Candidatus Minimicrobia sp. QA0096: one gene and its partner. The protein of the gene in region 1 interacts with the protein of each later gene in a pairwise test. Links are inferred from orthologs where the notes say so. Each region holds a gene or a part of one and is shown on either strand. Other genes may lie near its edges. The genes, in order: dprA and recA.

Region 1 (3,092 bases):
TTTGGTGATCTCGTGGAAGACGATTCGCTTGGTTGTTTCAATTGGAAGATCCAGCACCTTACATAAATGCCAAGCAATGGCCTCTCCTTCGCGGTCTTCATCGGTTGCAAGCCAAACATTTTCCTTGCCAACTGCCTTGACATTTTTCTTTAGTTCGGTGATAACTTTCTTTTTCTCAGGATCAACTTCATAAATTGCGAAAAAATCGTTAGCCACGTCAATCGGCGGCGTTCCATCCTTCGTCTTTTTAACAATCGAGCGAATATGCCCCACACTGGACAGGACGTGAAAATCCTTGCCGAGGTATTTCTCGATGGTTTTAGCTTTGGCTGGTGACTCGACAATAACGAGATTTTTCATAACTTTATATTATAACAAATCATTATCTGGCTACAACCGCAAAGTGAATTATTATGAGCGACCACTGAGGCGACTGAGCATTGCCATTGAGCCAAGGCTGCGATTAACATCTATTATTTGGCGCGGCTCTTTTGGTTTTTCTGTATTGCCGTTGACCGCTCTCTTTACGTAAGTGTATGTTGCGTGTGCAGCGAGTGGAAGAGAGGTAGCAGATGCTACAGCCCCTAGCTTGCGTAGAGTCTTGGCGAGATTTGGTTTTTTGTTTTGTTCGGCAATATGAGCACCAATATATGATATCAAAGTGGCTGTTTCTCCTGCCATGGCTAGTTTTCCTGATTTAGTTGGTCGAGTTTCAGCCTTCTCATCGCTACGCAAATTAGCGATTCCCGTAGCTAGAGCGTTTATCGAGTTTAGTAGAGCAACAGTGCCAAGAACTTTCTTCGGAGCCAGCCCCTTTTTATGTATTTCATAGAGGATTTTTGCCATAACTATTTTGTCTGTTGTGGCGTCTAATGCCGCGCCAGTGTTGCTGGTCTGTCCTGTCATACGTGCTACTTTGCCGTCCAAGACGTCAGCTAATCGCCCGACCGCGCATTCCGCCAGTCCTTCAGCCGTATCAATTTTTTTAGATCCGTGCATCACCAAAGCGGCGCCAGTCACGCTTATCAAATTAGGGACAGTAAAGATGTCCTTAGCAATTTTATGGGCGACAGGAGATGCTTCTCGGGCTTTTTTCATAGTCCGCATAATAACATCAATTTGTCAAAATAACAATATTATCGTAACGTCCAGTTGTTCGCCCCGAGAGGCTTGATAACACCGTTGATTTCTAGCATTGTGAGCGCCGTGGCGAAGTCTGACGCGGATAATCCTGATTTTTGTTGGATTTCGTCGCCGTCGCGCAGCCCTTCTGAGATGAGTTTTATGATGATGCCTTCTTCAATTGTTGCGCTGGCTGCTAATTCTTGACCGTTGTCTTTTTGTAATTTTTCTGGCGCGATGATTGATAAAACATCGTCGGCGTCTGTCACCAAATACGCCCCTTGTTTTAATAAAGTATTACAACCCGCCGACAACGGGCTGGTTATGTTTCCGGGAACTACAAACAAATCTCTTCCCTGGTTCAGTGCGTGCGAGGCTGTGTTTAATGTGCCGCTTCGCTCGGCGGCTTCGGTGATAATAATTCCGTCAGCCAGCCCACTAACCAAACGATTGCGCTCCAGAAAACTCCAACGATTGACTATTTTATTATCGCCCTTCATCCATTCTGAAACGACCGCACCGCCCCGCTCTATGATGCTCATGGCTAGTTGATAATTAGTCCGCGGCGAAATATCCGGAAGTTCATTTGGGACGACCGCCACGACTGTTCCGCCAGCTTCAATCGCAGCTTTTTGGGCAATACAATCCACGCCTAACGCCAGCCCACTCACGATTACACATCCGGCTTTTGCCAGATCTGTTGCTAATCGCTCGGTCACTTCTTTTCCGTAGGCAGACGGCTTACGGGACCCGACGATTGATACGACTGGCGCATTTGTTTCTGGCAATTTTCCCATATAACATAAGCTTTTTGGTGGATTGGCAATATGCGCTAATCTCTGGGAGAAAATATGCTCATCTGGTGTAATTCTATTGATTTCCATAAAAAATGTGGTAAAAAGTATTGACACTTTGTCAAATGTTTGCTATAATCAAGGACGATTGGTTAAGTAATCATTAACCAAACGCACCTTATACCCCCTATTCTAACTATATGTTAGGTTGCGCGCAATGGCATTAAGTATTCTTACCCTCCACTTTTTGCGGTTCAACGTTACGCGCATACTAACCCCTTTAACTGCCCTTTTTCAAAGGCGACCTCTGTTAATGTGAGTACAAAATTGTATTGATAGTCATCAGGCGCGGACTTTTGGAGTTTTAGTCGCGACGCTTCACTGATACGGTAGCTCGGGTGGGTTGAAGGGTAAAAAAGCGTCAGGTGATGCCCACCCTTACCTGGCGCTTTTTTGTTGGGAAAAATTATTTATTTTCTATAATATGTCGGCACTTTCCGCAAACACCTTCCAGCTCAAAGTGGTGTTTTGCGACTATGAAATTATGTTTTTTACCAATGAGATCTATGAGTTTTTCGAGTTCTTGCGATTGTATGGGTTCGGCATTTTGACAATTGATGCAGTAGAGATGGTGATGATGCGGTATAAAAGGTTCCGCTAACTCGTAATAGTTCTTCCAGCCAATAGTTATGGTGTTTACAATGTTCAGATTATCGAACATTAGTAGCGTGCGGTAAATGCTGGCACGGTTAATGTTTTTGCAGTTTTTCGCAATATCGCCGACCGTAAGAGGAACATCTGAATTTCGCAGGATATCGAATACTTGCTGGCGAGGTTTTGTCAGGCGAAGATTGTGGCGTTCGAATATTTCATTTAGCATAGTACTATCAATAGTTTATAACTTATTGCAACAAGTGTGCAATAGACTTACAGCCCGAGTAATTCATAAGGATATTTAGGTTGGTTGATTTTTGTGATGTGTGCGTCGGTTATGACGTATTCAGCTTGACTATTAACGATTTTCTGCGACAATTTACCCTTGACGATTAACCATGTTCCATCTGGGTAGTCTGTCGAAAAGTTTTTCTCGACCAGGATTTTCATAGGCACGCTGTCAACAGTGCAGCAACTTATAACATATCTGGCAATATTGAAGTAATTATAGCCGTAGTTTTT
Region 2 (3,153 bases), 330 kb from region 1 along the record:
TGATTTGAAGCAAAAACATGAAAAATCAGTTCAGCAATACCCAAACCTCAATTTGAGTGAAGGCGAATATATTATTTTGGATATTAAGCGTCATCCGATTGGTATGCTAATCCCGACGGGAATCTCGGTTTTCTTAGTGGTGATGATCATGGTGTTTGTGATGTTTTATCCGTCAATTGCTCGAGATTCGATTATTTCGCCAATGCCGTCACTAACCGATATGTTTGGCGTGGCGATGCTGCTTATTGGGCTGGTGGCGCTTGGTGGTGCGGTGTCCTTGTGGATATATTTGCAGAATCATTTTTACATGACCAACGAAAGTGTGATTCAGGAAATCCAAGGTAGCTTATTTTATCGACACGAGCAAACGGTGAGCTTAGGCAGTATTGAAGATGCAAGCTTCCGCCAATCAGGCATTATTCAGACTCTTTTCAATTATGGCACGATTCGCCTCAGCACTGAGGGTGAAGAAACGACATACATATTCCATTTTGTGGCAAATCCACGCAAGCAAATTGCGATAATCAATAATGCCATTGAAGACTTTAAGAATGGCCGTCCTGTTTGTGATGATTAGCTAATTATTTGTGGCGACTTTCTTTTATATAGTCATCTTCATCGACAAGCGTCGCGACAAGTTTGTATGACTTACATTTTCCGTCATTACAATTTGAAGATTCATAGCGGTAACTGCTGTCTTTTTCGCCAATTTTCTTACCTTGTGGATCTTTTAACAATGCGGGATCCATAGTTGGAAGCGTACCTTCTTCTAGCTTCTCTGGGTAATAGCCATTTTTAACGTAAAAACCTTCTTCCAGGCTATAATGCATAGCGTTAATCGCGGTGCGTTTTTTGGCGTTGTTTGATTCGTTGGTCAATTTTGTATATTGTGAGAAACCTAAGATTGCGATAACAATCAAGAAAGTCGCTACAACCAAAAGTTCAATAATAGTGAAACCGTTTCGCTTATTCATGAATGTAATTATAGCAAATCTTGCGACAAATCGGTATAATAAAAGAAGTAACTAAGGAGGGAATGCTATGGCAAAATCAGACAGTAAAACAGTAAATCCAGAAAAGTCAAGTCAGGCATCGGATAAAAAAGTTGATGAAGGCAAGCTTAAGGCGCTTGGTCTAGCAATGGATCAAATCACCAAGCAATTTGGCGACGGATCAATTATGAAATTGGGCGAGGCTCATAAAGTCGATGTTGAAGTAATTCCTTCTGGTGCTTTGAGTTTGGATTTGGCGCTCGGTGGCGGATATCCAAAAGGTCGTATCATAGAAATCTATGGTCCAGAAAGCTCGGGTAAGACAACATTGACGCTTCACGCTATTGCAGAAATTCAGAAGCAGGGTGGAACGGCAGCGTTTATTGATGCTGAGCACGCCCTTGATCCAGCATACGCTAAGCGTCTGGGTGTAGATACGGAAAATTTGTTGGTTTCTCAGCCAGATAACGGCGAGCAAGCATTGGAAATTACAGAAACGTTGGTTCGTTCTAATGCGGTGGATTTGGTGATAGTTGACTCGGTGGCTGCCTTGACGCCACAGGCTGAAATTGATGGCGATATGGGCGATTCTCATATGGGTCTTCAGGCTCGATTGATGAGTCAGGCTCTACGTAAATTGACGGGAATCATCAATAAATCAAAAGCCACGGTTATCTTTATCAATCAGATTCGTATGAAAATTGGCGTGATGTTTGGCAATCCTGAAACGACAACTGGCGGTAATGCCTTGAAATTTTACGCGTCGCAGCGAATTGATATTCGTCGAATTGGTCAGATCAAAGTTGGCGATGATATTATTGGTAATCGCACAAAAATTAAGGTTGTGAAAAATAAGATTGCACCGCCGTTCCGTGTGGCTGAATTTGACATTATGTACAACGAGGGAATTAGTAAAACTGGCGATATTCTGGACTTGGCGGCAACGCACGGTATAGTTGAAAAATCTGGTGCGTTTTATAAATATAACGGCGAAACGATTGGTCAGGGGCGTGACAAGACGAAGAATTATTTGAAGGAAAATCCTGAGGTTTTGGCGGAAATTGATCAGAAAGTGCGTGATAAAGTGAAGGAAGCTGAAAGTTAATTCATATATAGATGAAAATCACCGATATTTCTCTTCAGGCTCGTGATAAAAATCGCGTCAATGTAAGCGTTGACGGAAAATATCGTTTTAGCTTGGACGTATTTCAGGTCGGCGAACTAGGCATTAAGATTGGTCGCGAATATACGGAAGAGGAAATTTCGAAACTAGAAGACGATAGCCAGTTTGGCAAGTTGTATGCTAGGTCTATAGAATACTGCTTAATGCGTCCGCGAGCCATCAAAGAAGTGCGTGATTATCTGCGTCGGAAAACACTAGCTACTCGTCGACGTTCGGCGAAAACTGGAAAAATTATTGAACGTCCTGGAGTGAAGCCGGAGATTACTGAGCGCGTCTTAGATCGTCTTATTGAGAAAAAATATTTGGACGATGAAAAATTTGCTCGATTTTGGTTTGAGCAGCGGTTCATGAAAAAAGGCGCCAGTATTCGCCGTTTGAAATTGGAACTGGCGCAAAAGGGAATTGATAATACAACGATTGAGTCGTTAGTTAAAGAGAACATTCGCTCTGATGACGAGGAATTGCGGAAGATTATTGCTAAAAAACGTTATCGATATAGCGACCAACAGAAGTTTATGCAATATTTGGCTAGGCAGGGGTTTTCTTACGACGACATTAAGAAGGCTCTTGAAAACCCAAATGATTAATCAACTTTTGTAGATTCTGGTTGTGGACGAGGCTGCTTGCGGAATGGGTTTTCGTATGAATTTATCTGCGGAATAGGTGTTTTTTCGGCTATATGCGAGATAGTTGCTGATTTTACAACGATTTTATCATCGGTCACTTTTACAATCTGAGAACGATGAATAAGTAGCTCTGTGTCGCCAAAACTTTTCAAGAATGGTCGCCGAATTCGGAGCTGTTGTATAATAAAATTCCCAGCCGCCAACGTATATCCGATAACTTTTCCGATTTTCTTATTCTTTTCATCAATAACCAACTTGTCTTTTAATGCAAAATTGATTTCATAAATTTCTTTTATAGCAATAACATCATCAATGCCTATGATCTCATCGGTTGAATCAATAATCATACCGA

Evidence for each region.
Region 2: the proteins of dprA (region 1) and recA interact in binary tests that used the Bacillus subtilis proteins (3 or more experiments, as listed by UniProt). The link is inferred for Candidatus Minimicrobia sp. QA0096 from one-to-one orthologs.

The regions. Positions count from the first base shown.
Region 1 is NZ_OZ017288.1:58,005-61,096, forward strand. Bases 72-2,829 are described here. They hold dprA (DNA-processing protein DprA), read right to left. Parts: upstream 2,007-2,829; coding sequence 1,137-2,006; downstream 72-1,136. Other genes in these bases: topA (type I DNA topoisomerase), read right to left, coding at 72-360; AACH20_RS00275 (CDP-alcohol phosphatidyltransferase family protein), read right to left, coding at 412-1,098; AACH20_RS00285 (Fur family transcriptional regulator), read right to left, coding at 2,383-2,796. Outside these bases: more of topA, read right to left, coding at 1-71; AACH20_RS00290 (TIGR03943 family putative permease subunit), read right to left, coding at 2,844-3,092. UniProt on the Bacillus subtilis protein: Protein that helps load RecA onto ssDNA during transformation. Binds cooperatively to circular ssDNA, is able to bridge different segments of DNA. Favors the loading of RecA onto SsbA- or SsbB-coated ssDNA and formation of RecA-DNA filaments.
Region 2 is NZ_OZ017288.1:388,347-391,499, reverse strand. The notes cover bases 251-3,069. They hold recA (recombinase RecA), read left to right. Parts: upstream 251-1,041; coding sequence 1,042-2,097; downstream 2,098-3,069. Other genes in these bases: AACH20_RS02095 (hypothetical protein), read right to left, coding at 2,759-3,069; AACH20_RS02100 (regulatory protein RecX), read left to right, coding at 2,109-2,762; AACH20_RS02110 (type II secretion system protein), read right to left, coding at 582-974; AACH20_RS02115 (PH domain-containing protein), read left to right, coding at 251-577. Outside these bases: more of AACH20_RS02115, read left to right, coding at 1-250; more of AACH20_RS02095, read right to left, coding at 3,070-3,153. UniProt on the Bacillus subtilis protein: Multifunctional protein involved in homologous recombination, DNA repair and competence.